3 regions of the Planctopirus sp. SH287 genome follow, and region 2 is predicted to be linked to each of the others. Evidence: riboswitches for the same ligand, from Rfam matches in the RefSeq annotation. Region 2 holds a riboswitch; each other region holds the start of a gene.
The links. Region 2 has a riboswitch for cobalamin ahead of SH287x_RS06450 (DUF1559 family PulG-like putative transporter). Riboswitches for the same ligand answer to the same signal wherever they lie in the genome.
Positions count from the first base shown of each region.

Region 1: another riboswitch for cobalamin. It lies ahead of SH287x_RS14060 (ribonucleoside-diphosphate reductase subunit alpha); the one in region 2 lies ahead of SH287x_RS06450 (DUF1559 family PulG-like putative transporter).
Region 3: another riboswitch for cobalamin. It lies ahead of SH287x_RS15340 (DUF1559 domain-containing protein); the one in region 2 lies ahead of SH287x_RS06450 (DUF1559 family PulG-like putative transporter).

Region 1 covers NZ_CM151403.1:3,799,326-3,807,564, forward strand. The annotation lists gene SH287x_RS14050 (TadE family protein) at 449-934, shown strand; gene SH287x_RS14055 (pilus assembly protein TadG-related protein) at 1,084-2,502, shown strand; cobalamin riboswitch at 2,673-2,890, shown strand; gene SH287x_RS14060 (ribonucleoside-diphosphate reductase subunit alpha) at 3,168-5,984, shown strand; gene SH287x_RS14065 (ribonucleotide-diphosphate reductase subunit beta) at 6,077-7,147, shown strand; gene SH287x_RS14070 (FHA domain-containing protein) at 7,547-8,239, opposite strand, start outside.
Region 2 covers NZ_CM151403.1:1,687,150-1,695,388, forward strand. The annotation lists gene SH287x_RS06440 (tetratricopeptide repeat protein) at 1-817, shown strand, start outside; gene SH287x_RS06445 (L-threonylcarbamoyladenylate synthase) at 948-1,931, shown strand; cobalamin riboswitch at 2,035-2,232, shown strand; gene SH287x_RS06450 (DUF1559 family PulG-like putative transporter) at 2,396-3,301, shown strand; gene SH287x_RS06455 (Dph6-related ATP pyrophosphatase) at 3,805-4,494, shown strand; gene SH287x_RS06460 (cobalamin-binding protein) at 4,526-5,452, shown strand; gene SH287x_RS06465 (glycosyltransferase family protein) at 5,726-6,856, shown strand; gene SH287x_RS06470 (hypothetical protein) at 7,241-7,639, shown strand; gene SH287x_RS06475 (hypothetical protein) at 7,782-8,213, opposite strand.
Region 3 covers NZ_CM151403.1:4,128,062-4,136,300, forward strand. The annotation lists gene SH287x_RS15320 (ArnT family glycosyltransferase) at 1-1,129, shown strand, start outside; gene fae (formaldehyde-activating enzyme) at 1,555-2,052, shown strand; gene SH287x_RS15330 (hypothetical protein) at 2,213-2,446, opposite strand; gene SH287x_RS15335 (sulfotransferase family protein) at 2,911-4,209, shown strand; gene SH287x_RS15340 (DUF1559 domain-containing protein) at 4,323-5,348, opposite strand; cobalamin riboswitch at 5,458-5,718, opposite strand; gene SH287x_RS15345 (DUF1559 domain-containing protein) at 5,984-7,027, shown strand; gene SH287x_RS15350 (carboxypeptidase-like regulatory domain-containing protein) at 7,064-7,696, shown strand; gene SH287x_RS15355 (hypothetical protein) at 8,071-8,239, shown strand, end outside.

The sequences.
Region 1 (8,239 bases), 2.1 Mb from region 2:
ATAGAAACAAGCCCGTCTGAGACAGATCCCGGGATTCAACGACGCGTTATGTGCGGCGCATTGTGTACCATGCTTGCGGCTTTGAGCAAGCATTTTTTGCGATCGCCAACGCGCCATTTCAAGTTGTGATTCGTATTAAAGACGTCGATGCCCACTCTGGTCGGCCATGGAAGTCTTCTCATTTAATCGGCGAGGGTTTTACCTGCTGAAGTGCTGTTTCTTGCAGGAGTGAGGTCGCCTCGACATCGAGTCTTGCTGACTAAAAACTGGCTTGGCACTCAATCATCTGAGGCAACTCCATTAAATTGTTTAAGCGAAGACAACACAACGAACGCGTCTTTACCCTTCAATGCTGACAAAATAGAGGGAGAAGGCTGGCATTCCGGCTTTGGCTGATAGGTGGAATGTATGTTTCCTCGGAACGACCCTTGTTTCCGTAAGAGACAGCATGATGATAACGCAACGTGACTTCGACAGACTGAATTCTCTTCCTTGCGGCCGAACAGTTCACGCTCCTCATACACACCGCTTTCGTCAAGGTGCTGCCGCTGTGGAAATGGCGCTTGTCGCACCGATTTTTGTCCTGTTGATTCTGGGGACAATTGAGTTCAGCCGGGCGCTTTCGGTCAGCCAGCTCCTGACTTCCGCGACGCGGGATAATTGCCGACGGGCCATTATCAAAGGCACCACCACCGCGACAATTGTTGAGCAAACACGCAAGCAGATTAAAGAAACCATCGCTCCTGGCGTTGATAACTTCACGATTTCAGTCTTGGTGGATCGTCAGGAAGCTCAAAACCTCATCGAGAACGCTCGTCCCGGCGACATCGTGACGGTCAAAGCCGCCATTCCGGTTTCGCATATACAGTATTCACCGGGTGAGTTTCTCAAAGCGGTCACACTCAAGAGCCAATGTTCAATGACTCACGAATAACGAGAGCATGGCTCTCTATGGCTTCGTATCTCATGCGGTTTCCCTCTAAACAGTCGTGTTCCGGCAGCATGAATCCCCGGAATTTTCAGCACAAATCACGTAGCTATGCCGCGCACACTGACCCGAAGCGGGTGTAAGAGGATGTGATAATGACACCGCAAAAATCACGACAGCGATCAGCGACTCAAAGTCAAATACGAGCCATACCTCTACAATGGTCGTCGCGGCGTGGCGTGATTGCACTCAAGTCAGCCCTCTGCTTGCCACCAATCCTGCTCTTCGTGGCGATGGTGGTTGATGTGGGGATGATTGGAATGACCAATGCCCAACTTCAACAGGCTGCTGATGCGGCGGCCCTTTCCGCAGCTCATTCACTCGTCCATTCGGTGGTGCCTTCAGCCCTTGAAGCCGACTATGACCTGGCCAGAGCCACCGCAAAGACGATCACCGAATTGAATCCTGGTGCGGCTCAAGGCCGAAAACTGGCTGTCGAAGCAAGCGACATCGAGTTCTTTGCCACATCTTTTAACTCAGAAACCGGCGTGCTCATTCCTGCTGGCGGAGGGTCGGGAATATCCAACGCCGTTCGCGTGACAATCCGTCGGGATGGCCAATCCAACAGCCCGTTGACGATGACCTTTGCTCGACTGGCGGGTTACAACGTGGCTAACCTGAAACGGGAAGCAACGGCCGCCTTTTTTCCAGCCGAAGAAATCGGTGAAGGTGCTGAGATTCTGCCCATTGCCGTCGATGCCACCATCTGGTCTGCCATGAGGATAGGTAACACACTGGCGAATAAGGTCGTACCTTATGATATTGGCAATTTTCTATCAAAAATAACGATACTCGACATTCTGACGACAGCATTAGGGAAAAAGGTCCTTGACCCACTCGGTGTGCCGTTTGACTTGACTGGCAATCCGCTGATGATCATGGATCGGCAAACTTATGATCACGGAGAAGAGGCGATTTCCGGTGGGCCGGATGGTGTCTGGGAAGGACTGTTTCTTCCGCATCAACTCGAAAAAACGCTGGCAATCATTCCTATCATCCCCAAGCTTACCGGCGTGAAGTATCTACCGGGAAACATGGTGATTGTAGATCTAGGTAAACAGGCCAATTCCTCAAAACTGGTGATGAATCTTGCGAGACTGGAACGCCAACTGATCACCGGGCTGGACTTTCAGGATGTGTCAGGCGTCAATGCGCTCAATGGGCGTACAGGGTCAACATTGAAGACCCCATTTTCTGTTCCTGGTCAATACTATTTACCTATCGAATTAAAAGAGCAGTTGACAGCATCTATTGGAAAGCCACGTATCCTCTTTCTCTATGCGACAATCCCTGGTGTCATTACAACTGCTAAAGATCTCTTGCAGATACCGACTAATTTTGTAATTGTCGGCTGGGTCGGGGCCGTCGTGACTGAAGTGAATTTTTCATCCACTTTGAACTATGTGAAAATTCAGCCTGCCCCCTACCACAATTTCAAACTGGGTCGCGGGAGCGGGACAACCAGCAACGATTATTCCAGTGGTGTCTACGCCGGGCCATATCTGGTGGATTGACTTTTCGGGGGAGTCAACCCTCTGGACAATCCCATAAAAACATTCTGAGAAGATGTGTTTGCCTGGGCGAATGGCGCAAGTAAGTCTGACTTTTCAGCGATGTCTGGCGACTTCAAATCATCTTGGTTTGAGTCGTCAACATTTGATTGACGAAGCCAGCCCATGTCGGTATGTTGAGCCGCGTTGCTGGTTAACCACAAGATGATGTGGTTTCCAAAAGAGGGAATCCCGGTGAAATTCCGGAACTGCCCGGCAGCGGTGAGCGGAAACGACCGTCAACAGAGGCACTGACTTCACAGAGTTGGGAAGCGTTGACCAGTAGAAAACAGCATCGATGAGATGCTGAATGTCCGTCAGTCCGAAGACCTGCCAGCAACTGGGTGACTCAGTTCACAGGATTGCGATGACTGTCTGTCATCGGCCTGAGTCGCTTGTTCACCGAACCTTCTCGGGAAAGGGCGGTCGAGGATGAATTGTCTGAATGTCTGCGCGCGCAACCAGCGACTGATCACACACTCTATTCACAAAAATGCCTTGTCCTTGCGACAAGTGTCGTGTGCGATCGGTCAATGCGACGCAATCAGGTTCCTCGATCCCTACTTACGGGTAAGTACCGGTGACTTCGCCAGACTGTATCAATACGATGCAGAAAGAGGTCATTTCTTATGCGACGTGCCCCCCACGAATGGATCGTACGGAAGCGTGATGGTCGAAGCGTTTCCTTTGAACTTGGCCGCATTCACAATGCGATATCTAATGCGTTTCGGGCAGAGCTAAATCTTGCTGATGGCCAGCCACTCGAGACAGATGCCGCTGAAGATGTCGCAAGCGTCGTGCAATCTGTGGTTGATGATATTGCCCCTTTAGCCAGTCAGCCAAGTGGCATTGATGTTGAACGAATTCAGGATCTTGTCGAAATGGGGTTAATGGCCCGTGGTCAATACCGCGTGGCGCGTCGCTATATTATCTATCGTGCTGAACACGCGAAGATGCGAGCCATTCGTGGCGAAGAAGTCAACACATCACCACAAGTCGTGCATGTAACCCTCAATGATGGGACGAGAGTTCCATTTGATCAGTGGCGGATGCGAAAGCGCCTCACGGAAGCGGCACGCGGACTGGAAGAAGCCGTTAATATCGAGGAACTGGCCGAGGAAGTGCTGCGTTCCGTCTTTGATGGAATTTCTATTAATGATATTTACCGTGCCCAAATCCTTGCCGCCCGGTCTCGCATTGAGCGCGACCCCGCTTTTGATATCCTCACGTCACGATTGATGTTAAATGTGATCTATCAGGAGTCGCTGGGGGAAACCCCGGATGCAAAGACTCTCGACCGTCTTCATCAAGATCAGTTTGAGCATTATATTATTGATGGCGTTCGTGCCGGTCGCCTGACGCCTGAGCTTCGAGGGTTCGATCTGACTCGCCTGGCGGCGGCAATGCAGCCTCAGCGAGATAGTCAGTTTCGCTACCTGGGACTCCAGGCAATCTATGATCGATACCTGCTACACGTCAATGGTCGCCGGATTGAAACGCCTCAGTATTTCTGGATGCGTGTTTCCATGGGTCTCGCGCTGCAGGAGCAGGCGAGAGAAGACCGCGCGATTGAATTTTACAATACACTGTCGACATTTCGGTTCACATCCGCCACACCAACTCTGTTTAACTCCGGAACCCCACATCCTCAGCTCAGTTCTTGCTATCTGAGCACGGTCAGTGATGATCTTTCCCACATTTTCAAAGTGGTTTCTGACAATGCCATGCTTTCCAAGTGGGCGGGTGGACTGGGAAATGATTGGACAAATATTCGTGCGACCAACGCCCACATCCATGGGACAAATGGCAAAAGCCAGGGGGTGATCCCGTTTCTCAAGGTGGTGAACGATGCAGCTGTCGCCGTTAATCAAGGCGGCAAGAGAAAAGGTGCGATTTGCAGTTATCTGGAAACCTGGCATCTGGATATTGAAGAGTTTCTGGATCTGCGAAAGAACACTGGAGACGACCGGCGACGCACTCATGATATGAATACCGCTAACTGGATTCCCGACCTCTTTATGAAAAGAGTTCGCCAAAACGGGCAGTGGACGCTATTCAGTCCCGATCAAGTCCCTGACTTGCATGACCTTTATGGCCGAGCTTTTGAAGAACGCTACGAGCATTACGAGCGATTGGCCGATGAAGGTGAGATTGAACTGTTCCGGCGAATCTCAGCGGCTGAATTATGGCGAAAAATGCTGACCCGGCTGTTTGAAACGGGGCACCCCTGGATCACCTTCAAAGACCCCTCAAATATTCGCTCGCCACAAGACCATGTCGGTGTGGTTCATAGCAGTAATCTCTGTACGGAAATCTTACTTAATACCTCAGCCGACGAAACAGCGGTTTGTAATTTAGGGTCAGTGAATCTGGCTAACCATATTGTGGACGGCCAACTCGATCTGGAACGGTTAAAGTCCACTGTGACGGTCGCATTGCGAATGCTGGACAATGTGATTGACATCAACTTTTATCCGACCGCTGAGGCTGGCACCTCCAACCGCCGGCATCGTCCGATCGGGTTGGGTTTAATGGGATTTCAAGACGCCTTGTGCAAGTTGGGCATCAGCTTTGCCAGTGATGATGCGATTGAATTCTCGGATCGCAGCATGGAGGCGATTTCCTGTTTTGCGATTGAAGCGTCGGCCATGCTGGCCAAAGAACGTGGCACCTATTCAACATATGCTGGCTCCAAGTGGCAGCGGGGATTCTTGCCGATCGACACGCTTGCGTTTCTTGATGACGAACGCCAAGAGCACGTGCCTGTTGATCGGTCATCAACATTGAATTGGCAGGCAGCACGGGATGCAGTAGCTCAATACGGGATGCGAAACAGCAATGTTCTCGCGATTGCTCCGACAGCCACTATCTCAACGATCATCGGTGTTTCCCAGTCCATTGAGCCTGCTTATAAACATCTCTATGCCAAGAGCAACCTTTCCGGCGAATTCACACAAGTGAATGAAGTCCTTGTGGCAGAGTTGAAACAACTAGGCCTGTGGGATGCTCAACTGCTGGATGAGATGAAATACTATGATGGCTCGATTCAAAACATCGGTCGCATTCCTTTAGAAATCCGACAGAGATATTTAACGGCTTTCGAGATTGAGCCGAAATGGCTGATTGAGTGTGCGGCCCGTCGACAGAAGTGGATTGATCAGGGACAGTCGCTCAATCTTTATCTGGCAGAGCCTAGCGGACGTAAGATGCATGAAATGTACATGCTTGCCTGGCAGAAAGGTCTTAAAACGACTTATTACCTCCGCACATTGGCAGCAACTCAAGTGGAGAAGTCGACACTTGATGTGAATCGCTTTGGGGTTCAGCCGAAGTGGATGAAGAACCGCAGCAGTTCCAGTGATGTAGAAATTCATCGGGAATTGGAAGCTGCACCGATTGCTCAGACATGCCCTATCGATGATCCGACTTGCGAATCATGCCAGTAGTCGGGTATGGCCGCCTTTTCGTCCTCTTCGCCTGGCTGTCCTGACATTGCAGACCTTTATATTCATCCCTACCAATGACGACGGAGTTGTCGATGTCTTTTAATGATGCTGCATTTCTTACACCAGAAGCTCCTGGTTCCATTCCCAGTTCGCGAATTAGTGCTCGGGAAAAACGTCTGATTAACTGCCATCAAGTTGATGTGAATCAGTTGATGCCGCTCAAATATCAGTGGGCCTGGGAGCACTACCTCAATGGTTGCGCCAATCATTGGATGCCAACCGAAGTGCCAATGAATAAAGATATTGAGACCTGGAAATCAAGCAAGCTGACGGCTGACGAGCGTCGGGTCATCATGCGGAACCTGGGGTTCTTTTCTACAGCAGAGAGCCTGGTGGGCAATAATCTGGTGCTTGCAATTTTCCGGCATGTCACCAATGCCGAATGTCGCCAGTATTTGTTGCGACAAGCCTTTGAAGAGGCTGTTCACTCTCACACGTTCTTATATATTGTGGAAAGCCTGGGACTGAATGAAGGCGAAGTCTTTAATATGTACCACGAGGTACCTGCCATTGCCCGTAAAGATCAATTAGAAATGGAGTTGACGGCAGAGGTTCTCGACCCATCCTTTACGACAGAAACTTTTGAAGGTGCTCAGGCATTCCTGAAAAATCTCATTGGTTACTATCTCATTATGGAAGGGATTTTCTTCTATACAGGATTTGTCATGGTGCTTTCGTTCCATCGTCGTAATCTGATGACGGGCATTGGAGAGCAGTTTCAGTACATTCTCCGCGATGAGACTATCCATCTGAATTTTGGGATCGATTTAATCAATGGCATTCGTAATGAAAACCCCGATTTATGGACACCAGAATTCCAGCAGTCGATGATCGAGCGGGTGAGAGATGCTGTGGAACTGGAAATTGAATATGCCATGGATGTTTTGCCACGCGGCATTCTGGGTTTGAATTCTGAACTCTTCCGCGACTATGTCCAATTTATTGCCGACCGCCGGCTGGAACGTATTGGTTTGCCAACGCAGTATGGTTCATCCAACCCATTTCCCTGGATGAGTGAGACGATGGATCTCTCCAAGGAGAAAAACTTCTTTGAAACGCGAGTGACGGAATATCAAAGCGCCTCAACTCTCAGTTGGGATTAGTGGCATGGCCACTTTGCCTTGGTAGGTGACTCAACTCGTCCGCAGGCTCGTTGGCCTGCTCATGACTCGTTGCTTCACTTGTCAAAACAGGTTTGAAGCTTCCGGAGAGATGCCGTTTTGATGCCGGGCCTTTCTCTTTTTTTTGAAAAAGGCCCCGGCTGTTTTATGCTGAAAAGGCAGTGTAATAGACAGCTCAGAGCAGCAAGCATGGCATGCTGAGAGGCTATCCGAAAACGCTCAAACCCTTCTCCCTCGAGGGAGAAGGTGGCCGTAGGCCGGATGAGGGGATTGGTATTGGCTTTGGAAACACGACCGGTTCATCGGCCCTCACCCCAGCCTTCTCATCCTTGGCCTCTCCCGCGAGAGGGAGTCTTCCCGGATAGACTCTGAGTGTGCGAGCTAATCGAGCTGTTCTAAAAACTGGGCAAAATTGTCGTCGAACGTTTCTTGGGAATTTTTTGGAGCAGCGGGAGACTCTTCAGAAGCATGCCGATGCTGGTGATCAGTCGCTTCGGTATCGAGCGGTTTTTCACTGTTAATGTCATGAAAACCCGATGAACTGGAATCAAAAAGGCGGGCGGGAGGATCGACCATTCGTTCAGCAGGAGCTGAACTTGAGGTGGAACGAACTTCCCCACTGAGGGGGGGCGGTTCATCCAGAGCCTGAGCTTTATCAGTTTTAATCGATTCACTCGGGATGGTCGTTTCAGCTTCCTGCTCGTTCACATCTTGCGCTACGGGAGTCGTTAACAGACTCATGCCCAATTCTCGGTCATGGCCCGCGCTCTGGGATACGTCAGCAGATGATCCGATGGATGGCGGGTGCGCTGGCTGCGTCTTGGGGGGGCCAAGAATTGTCGAACTGAGAGAACTCAGGGCACCAACCAGCATTTCGCCCAGTGGGGCCTTCCTGACCGGAATTGACATGCCTTGAATCTGGAGAACAAACTGAGCCGGGCCAATCGTGATTTCGTCACCTGGCTGCAAAATTACGGCTTCTCCGGGTGAAATGCCCACTCCGTTGACGAGAGTCCCGTTGGAACTCCCTAAGTCTTCGACACTCACCTGGTTTCGCTGGATGATGATCCGGCA
Region 2 (8,239 bases):
CCCAGGACAAGCTGCGACATCGATCTGGCCAAGCTCGATGAGCAGTTCAGATCATGGCCCGGTCAAATTGCGTGACCCGGTCAAGATTCATGTCGCCTATGGGAAATGGAACGAGAGTTCAGGGAATATCAAAGCTGCCCGTGAATCCTATCAGGAGGCGATTGATAAAGACCCTAAATCGATTGACGCCATGTTAGGGTTAGCCCGTCTGGAGATCATGGGGGGGCGATTATCCGAAGCGGAAACATTGATTAACAAAGCCGCTAAACAGGCGCCAAGAAATCCTCAGGTTTACATCGCTATTGGTCAGCTACACGAAACGCGTAGTGATTGGGAGAGCGCGATTGCTGAATATCGGTCTGCTGTGATGGCGGCCCCGGAAGATGCGGGCTGCCATTTTCATCTGGCAGCAGCTTTAGCTAAAAGTGGCGATCTCGATGCCGGTTTTAATGAGTTCTCGAAAGCCCAAGGCCCAGCAGTGGCTCATTACAATATCGGCTACATCCTTCGTGAAAAAGGTGATGATCAGGCTGCGCAAGTTCATTTTGCGCGAGCCTTACAATTCAATCCCGATCTGCAGGCGGCCAGTACGATGTTGGCTCAATATCGTAAGGCTCAAATCAACGGTGCCGATACGGTACTCGCTGAGCGGGCAACCGGCCCTGCGAAGGTCAAGCAAGTCTCCAGTCAGGCGAGCGACACTCCCCAGAGTGGGTTTAGTGCTGAGAACACGGTCTATCGCACGGAAAAAATCCCGCCACCTTCGGGCTTGAATCCGGTTCAGAATGAACAGTGGATGAATCAGAGTTCTCGTTAGGTTAAAACTGTTCTGATCACTGCTGCTGCGGATAATGATTCGTCTCATTAATCTTCTGTGTCGCTTGCCAGACTCAGGTCAGGTTGCTGGAATTCCCCACAGGAATTCTATGAAACCGGAGTCGAGGCGGATGCAAACAGCGATTATTCAGAAGGTCGATGAGGCCGTAAAAGCACTTAAGGCCGGGGAATTGGTCGCGGTTCCGACTGAGACCGTGTATGGGCTTGCGGGTCTGGGGTTAGACAGTGATGTTCTGGCGAAGATTTTCGCTGCCAAGGATCGTCCGACATTTGATCCGTTGATTTTGCACATCGCCCGGCCGGGGCAGATTTCACAACTGGCGAGTGAAGTTCCTCATGATGCCCGTCGGTTGGTTGATAACTTCTGGCCAGGGCCATTGACGCTTGTCGTGCCGAAGAAGCCGCATGTTCCTGAATTGGCCACCGCAGGGTTAGGGACAGTGGCGATTCGATGCCCGGGGCATCCATTGATGCGACAAGTGATTGAACGGGTGGGGGCACCGTTGGCGGCTCCCAGTGCCAATCTTTTTGGTAGACTGAGTCCAACCACCGCTGCCCATGTTGTCGAGCAATTAGAGGGGCGAATCCCATTTGTTCTGGATGGTGGCGCCTGTGAAGTTGGCGTGGAATCTACCATTGTCGGTTTTCTGTCCGATGGTGTTTACCTTCTCAGACCCGGCGGGCTGCCGATTGAGCGGATTGAGCGAATGATCGGGCCATTAAAACGCCCGGCATCGGCCAGCAAAGAACAGTCTGCTATCGGCCAGTCTGCACCGGGGCAGTCTGCACCGGGGCTATTGCCGCAACATTATGCGCCGGTAACCCCTGTGGTTGTGATTGATCATTGGGGGCAACTTTTGCCTACGGATGGAGTGTTGACATTCAGCGAGGTTCCCGCAGGACATGTTGGCCCTATGGTCGTTCTCTCGCCCAAAGGAAATCTGAAGGAAGCGGCCAGCCAATTTTTTGAAGCCCTGCATCAACTGGATCGTGCGGGTGTCCCGAGGATTGTCGCTCTCCGATTTCCTGAGCAGGGGTTAGGGCTGGCCTTGAACGACCGGCTTTTGCGGGCAGCCGCGACTCACAGGGATTGATTGACGTTCTGGCAGTTATTCAGCGTGACAGTCATTCACGGTCGATCAGATGTCTCTGTGGGTAGAAAATCCAGTCCATTTGCAAACCGTTTTATCTGTGGTAACCTCGGAGGGACGTATGGGTGTCGAGTGGGCGTGTTGCTCATTTGAAGAATAGGGAAGACGGTGTGAACCCGTCGCGGACCCGCCGCTGTATCCGGGGACGAACGTCGCAAGATGCCACTGCGCGGAATCGCGCGGGAAGGTGCGGCCAGTAGGATGATCCGGGAGTCAGAAGACCTGCCCATTCAACGTGTTTGTTGGCCGACGTGCGCTGAGGTGAGTGTTCTTTAAGCTTTGTCTGTCTGATGTGATTTTGTGCTGCCTCCTGAAATTGAGGTGCCGCAATTCGGATCGATAAATAGCCAGAGATCACTCGTCAAATTCGTAGCGTCGGCACTCCTTCGTGGTCGAGGTTGCTGGAAATGTTTGTTTCAACATGGCTCCCGTGTGGTGCCAATGGTGCTCTATCGGTACGCACTTCACGTCGCGGCTTTACGCTAATTGAACTGCTCGTCGTGATTGCCATCATTGCGGTGTTAATTGGGTTGCTGTTGCCTGCTGTGCAACAGGCACGAGCGGCGGCCCGCACAACGCAGTGTCGGAATAATCTGAAACAACTGATTCTCGCGACGCATAACTATGCCGAGACACATCGCGGGTATCTGGTGCCCTATAAGATTGATGATGTCAATCAACAGGCTTATGTCCTGGGGGGCTTTTCCTCGAGCGTGAGAGGAAATATTCTTTACTGGTTCGGGAATGTCAACGAGGACGAACCTGATCAGTCAAGGCAGCTGGATTTCAAACGGGGGCCGTTAGCGCCCTATATGGAATCGAATCGTGCCAGCTATCAGTGCCCTGACTTTGGGCCTGCTCAAATGGAGGTCATTCGATTTGGGCAACCAGCGTCCGGCTATGCAATCAATGGCGTGATATCTCCAGGGACGAATTATGATTATGCGCCACCGACATGGTCAGCAGCGCTTGGCAGTCGACCTGTTGCCTATCAACTCAAAGACATTACTCAACTGACACAGACGGTGGCCTTTGCTGATAGTGCACAGGTCAATTTCAGCGCCAATTTTGGGGAAGTGTTTCAACTGGAACCTCCCAGCAACAATTTTCCCAATGTCCATTTTCGGCACCATGACAACGCGAATGTGGCCTTTATGGATGGGCATGTCGAATCTCGCCCCCGCCATTTTCTGGCACCGACAGGCTTCACACCGGTTCAACTGGGAAAAATGGAAGAGCATCGGTTGGGCTATATCAGTAACGGCAATCTTGGAAACTCTCTTCTGCAAGATGAACTCTACGACCGGGAATGATTCTTTAATTAAGCAGGATCATTTGACACGGTTTATCTGAGTCTATTCTGTGAGAGGATGGTGATCATTGTCGAATTCACGCTATTGGTTTTTTGGAGGAGTGCTCGTTCTGGTCATGTTGGTCTGGTGGCCGATCCTGGGAGGAAGAGGACAGATTACACCAGTGCGTGACGATGAAGTGCCACTAGTGCATTTTATTGATACTCGCTCGGGAGAAGTCTTTCCCATACGCTCACAGGAAAGAATTGAAAAGCACCCAGTAAGTGGAGAAAAAACCTTGTTTCCCGGGGCATATTGCAGCAAATGTGATAAATGGCGATTGGTGCCCAACCTCGATAACATGCAGTCCAACCCGGCTACAAGAAATTGTCCGATCCACCGGATTCCCATGGTGATTGTACGCGACGAAGAATCTCTCCATTAAGTAAAACCGGGCTAATTTTCCTCGGGCAATAGAGCTTTCAAACTCATCGGTTTTGTGACTTAGGGGTGAAATCAACGGAATGGCAAGTGGTACTCCATCTCCAGAGCATGCTATTCCGTTGGTTGTTTCCTGGAGTGGTGGGAAAGACAGTCTGCTGGCGCTGGAAGCGCTGTTACAGCAACCCGCTATATATGATGTTCGTGGATTATTGACGACTTACTGCGATGCCACCCGTCGCTCGGCCATTCATGGCATTCCGCTTTCGCTGATTGAGCAGCAGGCAGAGGCACTTCGATTGCCGCTGCTTGCTGTTCCTTTGCCGAAAGACTGCCCGAATACGATGTATGAAGAGATCCTTGGCAAGGTCTGGGGTTCGCTTAAAAGAGAGCAGATCGCTACATGTGCGTTCGGCGATTTATTTCTCGATGATATTCGTCAATACCGCGAGCAACTCTATCAATCCTGGGATGTGACTCCACTCTTTCCCGTTTGGCAGGTTTCCAGCGATGCAGTGCTTCGCCAGTTGAGAGAACGAAAATACACGGCTATCGTGTGTAGCGTTATGGCGAGTCTGTTAGATGATCGTTTCCTTGGGCGATTTCTGGACGATGACTTTATCCGCGATCTTCCCGAAGGGATCGATCTCGCGGGTGAGAATGGCGAATTTCACAGCTTTGTTGTAGATGGCCCTCTGTTTCGCAAACGGATTCGATGGGAAGCCAGCGGAATTCGTGACGAAGGGGTTTATCGCCAATTGGTGCTTCGCTGAAGCCTGTTGCATTTGATAGCTGGGAGAGAGTATGCGTCGGCCCGAGCGGATTGTCTCACTGATTGCCAGTGCCACGGAAATTGTTGATGGCTTGGGCCTGACGGATGAACTGGTGGGGCGATCCCACGAATGTGACTATCCACCTCGTATTCTTCCCCTCCCCATGTGTTCGTCAGCTAAACTCGATGTGCATGGTTCAAGTCTGGAAATCGATGAACGAGTCAAAGAGGTGCTGCGGAGTGCTACATCCGTTTATAACGTTGATGTAGACCTGTTGAATGAATTGGCCCCCACGTTGATTATCACGCAGACTCAATGCGAAGTTTGTGCCGTGAGTCTGAAGGATGTGGAAGCCGCGATGTGTGCTGTCGTGTTGAGCCAGCCACGGATTGTGGCTTGTGAGCCGAACTGGCTGAAAGATGTCTGGAGTGACATCGAGCGTGTGGCCATTGCGGCTGGTGTCGAAGAACGAGGCCGCGATCTGATTACTCGCTCACAGCAGCGTCTGGCAGAAATCGAGCGACAAGCCACTGCGCTGGAACGAAAGCCACGTGTGGCTTGTATCGAATGGATGGAACCGATCATGGCGGCCGGCAATTGGGTGCCAGAACTGGTGAGGATGGCCGGCGGCGACAATTTGTTCGGCGTGGCTGGTGAGCATTCCCCCTGGATGACATGGGACGAACTGGTTGCGTCGGAACCTGATGTTGTGCTGGTCATGCCCTGTGGTTTTGATATCCCGCGAATTCAGCAGGAATGGCCCTGCCTGGCTGAGCATCCTCGCTGGAAAGAACTCCGGGCCGTGCAGACTGGCGAAGTCTATATTGTCGATGGAAATCAGTATTTTAATCGTCCTGGGCCGCGACTGGTGGAGTCAGCCGAGATTCTGGCTGAGATCCTGCACCCTGACGTTTTCTCGTTTGGGCATGCTGGCGTCGCGTATCTACGAGCAAACTGAATAAGCCTCTGTTACGTGAACTCAGGAGAGCACACTTCTACTTGAGTGGCGATTATTGCCGATATTGGCGCATCGCATCACAACAATTGAAACAGGTCGATTCAAGCCACTGATGGTATTGAGTCGATGGCCTATATCATGACGTTAGTCTCTATTCGTTGAGAACGGGTTGAGAGCTGTCAGCGAGAGTTGCCTTGATTGTTGCTGATGTTTTTGCCGCAGGGCAATCAGGCGAGATTCCGGGATCTTGTGTCTTCAGGGAGTCATTCGATCATGCGGATTCTCTACGGAGCCAATTCGCAAGGACAGGGGCATCTTTCAAAGGCTGCCAGTCTGATTCCCGCGTTGGAAGAACGTGGTCATGAAGTCCGTCTGGTCTCTTCCGGCCCTCCTCTGCCCGCCCCCTATCAGTTCAAATGGCATCGTCATTTTGCAGGAATGCCTTATGCGGTGACCCGAGGGAAAACCGACTTTTCCCGCACAGCCCGCGACTGGCTGGTGCAGTCACCCCGGACAATGGCCAGCCTGATGTCTGTCCGTCGGATTGTGCAGGAGTTTGAACCCGAACTGATCATCAGTGATTTTGAACCCCTCACTGCCAGCCCGTTATTGGCACCACGTTGTGAAGTGTTGGCTGTCAGTCGGCAGGTGGCTTTGCTGGATCGCGATCTGGAGATTCCCGGTCACATTGCCCGGGAAGCGCGTCTGGCCCGAGCCGCCATGCGGTTATTCACACTTGGGGCGGATCGTTTTTATGGCTATCACTACGCTCCAACAAATTACCGCTGCATCCCTCCTGTGATCCGACCTGACTTGTCGTCGTTGGCGACGTCATCAAGTGCAGGACGGAGCGAGGCGGGGCACCTTCTGGTATATGCTCACTTTGCTGCGGTAGCTCCCTTGGTGGAATGGGCGGCAGCCTCCCGGGTACGTGTCGTTGCCTATGGTTTTCCTGCTTCAGAATGGATAGAGCAACCATGGGTTGTCTTTCGATCACCCAGCCGTCAGCAAATGCTGCGGGATCTGCAAAGAGCCAGAGCCGTGATGACCAGCGCCGGCTTTACAACGCCCGTGGAAGCTTTTCTGTTAGGGCTGCCTGTCACGGTTGTTCCCTTGCCGAACCAATGGGAACAGCAGGTCAATGCCTGGCAGCTTGAGCAATTAGGGATCGCCAAGTCGTGTGAAGTCTGGGATTACGAAGCCGCATGGCGGCATGAGACGCCCACAATCAATCTTGCCTTGCGACGATGGTTGTCGGCAACCGTTGATCAAGTGGCCGACTCCCTTGTCGGGCCAACCCATTTACGGGATCACCTTGGGGTCGATGCGAGCAGGCAGCCTTCTGTGAGTGACAGTTGGCAGAAGGTCGTAGCTCAAAGAAGCACGAACCGGCAAGCGGCCTAAGTGCCGTGTCACGGCTTTGTCTTGGGGTTGATGGCCGCAACGTCCTCCGTTGTCGGACTTTGCAACCTGTTTAACCCTGCTTTTGAGCATATAACAATGCACGAAGTTCCCATTTGCTGATCTATTTGCCAGCCATGGCCAGGGTGCCCAACTGATCTGGACTCATGGGGAAGATGCAAGGTACAAGCATCGCGTCAAATCTCGGGGAGCTTCCATCAGGAGCCTATCCAGCAACGCAGCTTCTGGAACTTCGGCCTCCTGTTTAGAGGATCCCGATTTTTAGAAGTGATTTTCAGGATATCCCAAAGGGACGCCATGCGCTTGTGCCATTTTCCAGCTCGACATCATGGCTGGTGGCTCACTTTTTTGATGAGCGTACTGGCAATGGCTTCCTCCTGCGCAACCTGGCAGAACGACCGCAAGGTCACGTTCCAGTCTTGCCCCTGGCCAGCGGGTCAGCAGGTTCAAGAGGTTCTTAGCGTGGTTCCCGTGGGTACTGAACGTGCCGAGGTTTTGAAGCGTCTGAACAAAGCTGGTATTCAAGGGAATTATGGGGCGAACGATTCCATCTATTACTGCGATGTCTGGAAGCGGGATGAGGTGATCTGGCACATCAATGTCGCCCTGCTGTTCGATGAAGAGGGGCGGATTTACGCCACCATGCCAGATACTTCCGGGCAAATGGTTGAAAGCCCTCGCTCGGCTCAGGGAAAGTCCCCGGCAGCGCAAAATGACGCGCCAGCCGGTCAAAATGAAACAACGACTGACCCATTTCTCCCCTGAATCGGGGCTTGCCATATGACTGTGCAAATGTTGCCAGTCCTGTATGCAGCACCAAGATAGAGGAGGTATCTATAGTAAGCCCAGGCACGCTTTCTCTGGACGTGCAACGGTTTGGAATCGCTGCTAATGACGTGAGGCGCTACTATCGTTGGTGACGCGAAGTCGCGGAAAACTGGGCTGACGAACGATTGCCAGAGCTACCGTTCAGACCTGTTGTTGACGCCATTGAGGAGTCAGCTGGCAGGATTTTCAAATGGCCATCACAGAACCGGCAAGCCGCTTTGGCTCCCAGGTATTTGGGAGCAAATCTCATCGACTCCTGACAATGAGGACAATCCGCGAAAACACTGAGATCCCTCAGTTTCGGGTTGGTGAGATCAAAGAAGAAGTTCGTGTGGCAGTGCTTGCAACTGACTTGATGGCCCACATATTTGCGGTGGATGCGAAGCTCTTTGCTGCACCCCGGACACGGGACAAAATATCCCTCAAAATTTAATTCAATCACCGATTCGATAATGGGGAGTGGCACAAATTCCGGCACCACGATCTGTTCGGGGCGGAGGTCTTCGTTCAAGAGGTGGCGACAACTCCGGCAGCGGA
Region 3 (8,239 bases), 2.4 Mb from region 2:
TCAGCACTGGCTGAGTCGCTATTTTCTGACACTTTGGGATATCTATCATCCTCAAGCGTTCTGGGCCGCATTGAGAGAAATGCGATTTCCGATGGGGATCCTGATCGTCGCCCTCGTTGCGCTGCCTTGGTATGTGACGGTGGGAGTGGCGACGAACGGCGCGTGGCTTGCCGGATTCCTGGGTGGCCACAATGTCGACCGTTTCATGCGACCGATGGAGAATCACTCGGGGCCATTCATCTATTACATTCCTGTGATTGCATTGGGGTTCTTTCCTTGGTCAGTCTTTTTGCCGGCCGGGATTGCTCAGGTGATGCGAAGCCTGAGGCCTGGTGTGACGGATCGACCCGCCGCGACGTTTCTGGCGACCTGGGCCTGTGTCTGGATCGGTTTCTTCTCGCTGGCGAGTACGAAGCTGCCTAACTATGTCCTGCCCAGTTATCCGGCGTTGGCATTGCTGGTTGCCAGCTACTTAAGTCAGTGGATGGCCGAGGCACCGAACCTGCGGTCACTGGGCTTTCGCCATGCCTGCCGTATGCTGGCAATTGTCGGTGCGATTGCGATTCCGGGGTTCCTCTATGCCACCAGCATCTATTTACCGGATGAAACCTGGCTGGGTGGGTTGGGGCTGATTCCATTGATTGGCGGGATTCTGGCATTCAGTGCTGCCCAGAATGCCAAGCGGCGGCGTGCAGTTATGGTCTGTTGTGCTGCCGCGTTATTACTTTCGCTAGGGATGATGGGCGTTGCGGCTCCCCGGATCAGTCGCTATCAGGATTCGCCTTATCTGGCAAAGCTGATTCGATTGCAGGCCGGCGACCGCCCCGTACGGATTGCCACTCACAGTTATTCTGCACCAAACCTGGTTTTTTATGCGAAGCAACGCATTGAAGGTCTCAGGACGCCAGAGGATGTGACTCAATTCTTTCAGAAGTCACCCGAGGCGTATCTCATTACGCGGGCTGATCGGTTAGAAAGCATGATCGAGGCGCTGCCGCAGGACGTGACCATTCTTCACCGCTTTCCACGATTTTTGAGAAAGCACGATCTCATTGTGCTGGGGCATCAGTCACAAGCGGCATCCATGACGGCGGCTGCTGAGAATTTCGACAAGATCCGCTGGAAGTAAATGACGTTGATCTTGCCCCATCAGGCCAGCAAAACAGCCCTGCCGATCTCATTGGCACGATCAGCAGGGGTGTGAGAAGGTCTCGGTGCATTCCTCTTGGAGAAAGCTGGATCTCCCTTGGAGAAGGCTGTGTCGCAAGGTCACGACTTGTGCCCACTGGTTTTTAACAGAGGGCTGTGATAGAAAGCGGATGGATCATCAGAAGAATTTCGCACGCATTTTTCGTGCTGAGTTCGTTTGAAATTCGGTTGGTACAACTGAACTCAACGCATCAGATTCACAACGGCGGGTTGTAATTGTATTGACGGGAGGTTTCCGGCAACGGAATTCTCGGCATGTCCGCTTGGGCGAATGTGACCAGCTCCCCGGAACCGACCTGCTTTCCTGATGCTTGTGGAAATTTGAAGAGACGAAAGGCTTGTCATATGTCGTTCTACATCGGTGAAGCACTGGCTGGTGAAGGAAATGAAATTGCCCACATCGATCTGATGATCGGTGAGAAGTCAGGCCCAGTAGGGATTGCCTTTGCCAATGCGCTGGCTGACCAGAAGGCTGGCCATAGCAATCTGCTGGCCGTGCTTACACCGAACCTGGCCGTTAAACCTGCGACGGTGATGATCACCAAGGTCACGATCAAAGGTGCCCGTCAAGCGGTGCAGATGTTCGGCCCAGCCCAGTATGCTGTGGCCAAGGCTGTGGCAGACTCCGTTGCTGAAGGCGTGATTCCCAAGGATCAGGCTGAGAAGCTGGTCATTGTTTGTGGCGTGTTTATTCACTGGGAAGCTGCTGACGACAAGAAGATCGTCGAGTACAACTACGAAGCGACAAAGCTTGCTATTGCCCGCGCCATGAAGAATGAACCCAGCGCGGATGAAATGATTGCCAAGAAGGATACCGCCAAGCACCCGTTCTCAGGTGTCTAATCGAATCTCTGATATCTCAACGAAACTCTGGCATCTCAATGAAACAGCGGTGGCCTGTCAGCTTTGGTGAAAAGGCTGCCGCTTTTGATTCCAGCGTCTGAGGACGAGTTCAAGCCACCCGGCGGGACACACAACCCGTCGGGATGCGGTGCTCGCGCTCTTATGGTTGGAACTGAATAAAGCCCTCGGCCTGGATCGAATGATCTGTTCGAGGGCCATTTCGTAGAACCCGATTGTTGATCCGAAGTTCGCTACGGAAGCTCAGCGAGGGGATTTCCCCATAATAGGCCGTGCGGTAGGCTGAGCGGCTTTTGGGGAGCCATGGTTCAGCAGCCGCGCCTTCCGGTGGGGTATGGCTGAAGTAAGACCTTTTGAAGATCCAGTCTTCGGCCATTACGGTTTGGCTTTGTATCAGGCAAAAGGCTACCAGAGCGATGAGGCCCAAAATTTTGCTTTGCGGGGAGAAGATTCCTCCCCGATCCTTTTTCAGTCTGCCTGCTGAAATCGAGTGAGCGCTCTTTTTCCTGGTAAGAAAAATCGGCGTGTGCGATTGACTGAGAGAGGGATGTTTCGTGGACATGACGTTGACTCCTTACAACAGTCGTTGCCGTTAATTCCTCAAATGAGGTGTTTTTGCAACTGAGTCCGCCTCGTGTGGCGGTCATTCTCCTAATGGCAAGTTGCATGCCGTCTTCATTGCGTTGCTAAAAGCCCCTTGAGTTGCGGTTGCGGTGAGAGCAGAACTGACTTATACCGTAAGCTGGATAGTTTTTATGGTGGGCCACATCAGCGAGTTTTTTTGAACGATACCGGAAGCTGTGGGAACCTCTTTTCCCAAGGGCCAGGAGACATGAACGAGTGACGACAACTCCCCAGGTTCGTGTTTTTTCAACGACCACCCATGATGGTTCTGGCAACAACGAGAGCCAGAAATCTGCCTTCTCCGCTGAGACTCAAACATTGAATTCGAGCGTGGAAAAAAGCACCACCAGTTCGCCGCTTGCGGCTTCCAAGCCAGCAGAGACCACCAAACTGAAATCGACCGGGCAAGGTCTATTTACCGTCTGGCACGGCCTGACATTCGGTCAGTTGTTGCGACTGATGTGGATGCGTCCGCGAATGCACTATTCGCGCACATTAAGAATTCTGTCTTTGTTTGTGATTTGTCCATTTAACTCCTTTTATGCCTTCTGGTCTGGTCTGATCTTTGGTGGCAAAGTTCGACAGACAGAGATCGCCCACCCTCCGGTGTTTATTCTGGGCCATTGGCGTAGTGGAACCACGCTGCTTCACAACCTGATGACCATGGATTCGCAGTTCACTTATCCGAATCTGTATCAGGTGATGTATCCTCAGCATTTCCTCCTGACGGAACGATTGATTTCCGGCTTGATGGAACCCTTTCTTCCAAAGACCCGTCCCATGGACAATATGCCTGCGGGGTGGAAGCTTCCACAAGAAGATGAAGTCGCTCTCCTGCTGGAAACATTGGATTCGCCATATCTCATGGTCGCGTTTCCCAATGAACGGGAGTATTACGGCGAAACCTTCGATATTCGCGACATGTCGCCGCCGAAACAGGCCCGGTGGAAAAAAGTCCTGGTCAACTTCATGAAGAAACTGACCGTTCGCTCAAACAAACCGATCGTGATGAAGTCTCCGACGCACACGTTCCGTATCGCGACTCTTCTCGAGTTATTCCCTAACGCGAAGTTTGTTTACATCCATCGTGATCCTTACGCGGTCTATTCGTCAAGCCTCCATCTCCGGCGAACGATGTTTATGGAGAATTCATTCCTTGCTCCCAGCGATAAGTCTTTATATGAGGACACGCTGGAAACTTTGGGTGTCTGCTTCAAAACTTACGAAGAAACGCGAAGTCTGATCCCTGCTGGTCAACTCTGCGAAATTCGTTACACCGACTTGGAACAAAATCCGGTCGAGCAAATGAAACGGGTCTATGACGAACTGGGCTTTGAGGGTTGGGATCGCATGCAGCCGGTTTTTGAACACGAAGCCATCGCGATGTCTGAGTATAAGAAGAACAAATTTACTCTCGATGAAGCGACCCGGAAAACGATCTATGACCGGGTGAAATTCTTCTTTGACAAGTATGGCTACGATCCCCAATTGCCATCTGCCTCAGCGAACAGATAAAAGACAATCTGTTTTTGAGGGCCCGGTTGCTAGTGAACAGGCGGGTTGCGCAAAGCCTTAACCCGCCCTACATAAATTCGCTGCTGAATCATAAGGCAAGCTGCCAAGACCGATCAGAATTCTCCGACAACCTCTCCGCCCTGATAGGAGAGAATCGCGGCGTAGAGTTTGTGGTCAATGTTTTCTGAAACAAAACGAGAGCTGCCATCCAGAAAGAGGAAGTGGACACCGCCTTCATGGTGAGAATGGAATTCCTGTTCACCGATGTCACAGGCTGCGATTCCAGTGGGAAGATTTCTTAGTTGGACCGCATTGGTTTGAACCTCACACCCCTGCCAGGCACGTCCTGCCTGGATATCAATAAATCCCCGGCGTGCATTTAGCGGCACCGATTGGGCATGCATGTTCTTGACGCCAGCCCACAGGCCAAACCAGGCGCGAGGAGCTTCACCAATCCAGATCGTATTGGTTGTCCCGTCAGTGATGTGTTTCATCCCCAGGCATTTGCTATTGCCGATGACGGCGGGCCCACGGGGTGGGTTATTGCTACAAGGACGATTAGTAGATCCTACGGGAGAAGGGTCGCACCGGAGTCCTTCATCCCCATAGTTTGCTCCGTAATCATTCCGACCATAGAGGACTGTCGCAGGGGTCGCGGCAGTGGGGGAAATCCCTTCCGGCTTTGGCAAATAGGAATCCGGATTGGAGGGGCAAACAAAAAACGGAAGGTTCTTTTGCGCAATGGGCATGTTCGTGGGAGAGGTATACCACTCGTCCTTATTAAAAGCTGTGTACATGCCTGCTTGATCAAGGAACGGAAGGAGTGCAGCTCCCCAACTCAATTTGCCACCGATCGCAATGGTCGTAGCTATAGGGGCTGAGCCCAGTCCCGGTCCTCCTTTGGGGAACACCTGATAGACGTCATGATAATTGTGGGTGGCCAGCCCGATCTGTTTGAGATTGTTTTTACACTGTGTGCGGCGGGCGGCTTCGCGGGCTTGTTGAACGGCGGGGAGGAGCAGGCCGATCAGAATGGCGATGATCGTGATAACGACCAGCAATTCAATGAGCGTGAAGCCATTGCGAGAAGTTCGCTGCGAAGTCTGAAGCGGGCAAAGGCGGGGTGTGATCAAAGGCATTGGGCGGGCTTTCTGGGCTGGCCCATGGCGACGGCCGCGCGGAAAGACATCGGCACCAACACCGGACGCCGAAACATGCCTCACCGAGATGCTTTAAGGCCGAAGCATCATGGGATGGTCATGTCGGGCCGTATTCTGACTCACAGATCAACAGTCTCCAGACGCCTTCCCACGATCCTTTCCCGCATCCCTTAAAGGCTGCAAGAAACTTTCACAGTGGCTGAACACCTTCGACTCATGTTTGAGCGAACGTGCTCTGTCCGAAGACCTCCCTGTTCACAGCGGCGGTCCCGTGCCGGAATTTCACCAGCTTCCTGTTGCAGTCGCTCCTTTGAGAAAGCAACCACAACGCCCGACAGACTAAGCGGAAGTCTAATCGTCAGTCTTCAGGTCGTCCAAGTGAACAGAGAAATCACATTGAAATTTGGGAAGCAGAAATCGCTGTCAATAGGCAATGATCATGCCAACAGACATGCTCCAAGAGCCTTAGAAAGGTGCATGCACTCACGGAAAGGGGGGGGATCCACCAATGGAAACATCCAGGGAATCTCATATCATTATATAGCCCATCTCATGGCGGGATTGGCAAATCAAGTTTTCCTAATTTTCTCCGCCACGTTTAAAGGAATTGAACAATGCCATCTCCAGCGCCTCGGCAACCAAACATGTGTCGCCCAGGGTTTACACTGATCGAGCTTCTGGTGGTGATTGCGATCATTGCCATTCTGATTGCGTTGCTACTTCCTGCTGTTCAACAGGCCCGAGAAGCTGCCCGTCGGACACAATGCCGGAACAACCTCAAGCAGATTGGCTTGGCGATGCATAACTATCTCGATACTCATCGGGTGTTCCCGCCAGCTTATGTTGATCTTCGTGGAAACACTGGTTCACAAGCGACACTGGCCGACACTCATGGCCATTGGGCATGGTCAGTGTTTCTGTTGCCATTCGTCGATCAAACGCCTCTCTACTCACGCTTGAATCCCGGGCCGCAGTCGGCCACGCAAGCCATGACTAATCAACTGGCAAACATGCAGACCAGCTTGCCGGCATTTCGATGTCCATCAGACACAGGGCCGACCTTGTATAATCCGACAGATTCGGCGGGATATTGTATTACTGACACAGGCGGTACCGAGCGAGGTCTTCCATTGTCCAACTATCTGGTTTCAGGAAACACCAAGCAGGTGCGTCAAAACCGTGCGGTGAATCCACAGGATGGAACGACAGGAGCGACGGGCATGTTTTTTAGAGACAGTCGTATCTCAATGTCAGACCTGACAGATGGTTCCAGCAACACCATTCTGGCTGGCGAGAAAGCGCACATTCGGAATGGATTTATCCAAAGGGCTGGTACGCTTTATGCCGTTCGGGATCGTGATATGCTGGGGCCTGAGCATCAGGTTCACGCGTCATCCACCCGCTATTATGATCGCGGGCTTCACACTATTTCTGCCAGTTGTCATTGGGGTATTAATGCCGTACTGACAACCAGCAACAACAATGATCGCATGCCGTCATATAGCAGCTTACATACCGGAGGTGCTCATTTTGTAATGGCAGATGGGGCAGTCAAGTTTATCAGTGAAAACATCAATAACGATCAGTCAAACGGCACAGATAGCACTCTGGAACGATTAGTCTCCATCTCAGATGGCGGCGTGATTGGTGAATACTAATCGTGATTTCCGGGGAATGTGGAGGCAGGAGATAGCGTGAACACGCCCTCGGCTACACGCGTTGCCATCTACACTCAACATCCTCGTCAGCACCAGCATGTTGGTTTTTCTTTTCAGAAACCCCTGTTCGCTGTGCTCGCTTCCCGACCAGACCTGCACGCCAACAACACGCAGGTCTGTTCGGGATTTATTATCCACCAAGTGACAAGGGCTGTAATTATGAAACAAGCATCAATCGTCCGTCAATTGTCAGCAACATGGTTGAGTTGGGGCTGCCTTTCCACAGTATTCCTAGTGATCACAGGCTGTGGTGGCGGTAGTAATTCTCCTCCGTTAGGTACCGTCTCAGGGACAGTCACTATAGACGGCAATCCACTCGAAGGCGCTGAGGTCATCTTTCAACCTGCTGACGGCCGAGCATCCTCAGGAATAACAAACTCTCGAGGGATCTACACACTGGCTTATACAATGAGTGAAAATGGAGCCAAAATCGGCCCTCATAAAGTACGAATCACGTCTGCTCGGCTCGGAAGCGGCGGCGAGGGGTCACAGCCAAAAATCGAAGAGCGAAAAGAATTATTACCCGCCAAGTATCATGCTAAAACAGAGTTGACCGCAGATATTAAAGGCGGCTCCAACACTGTCGATTTTGCACTGAAAACCAAATAGGTAGACAACGGTGCGCAAGGGCTTTGCTCAACCCACCTCTATTCTGAAAAAACACAGTTCTACACATTCGCTAGAGATGCGAGTTCCGTCTCCGGGCTATTGGCAGGCGTTGTCCCAAGCAAAGCTGGTGGGTTGCGCAGGGCCTTAACCCACCCTACATAGAGACGCGAATACATAATAGCCACGCAGATATATAGACGCTTGAAGATGGGTGTGTTAGTTGGTGCATTGCGCTGCGCTGCATGCACCCTACCGGGTTGAATCAGAATCAGTGTCGACCATGACGTAAAAACCTCTTATGGCGTTGCCACCCCGGTAGAAATCGGAATTTCAACCGGGGCTACCCAGATGGAACGATTCTCAGAGGGAACAGTGTGCCTGCCCATGAATCAAGCGAATTTGCTCACAAAATGATTGCCCTACTTGTGGTGGCATTTATTTACATTTCTATATCAACCATATCCATTATTGAATATGGAGATGCCGACAATCTGACCGTTTCAGCGATATTCAATCATAGTGGACGGTATGTTGCCTCATTCA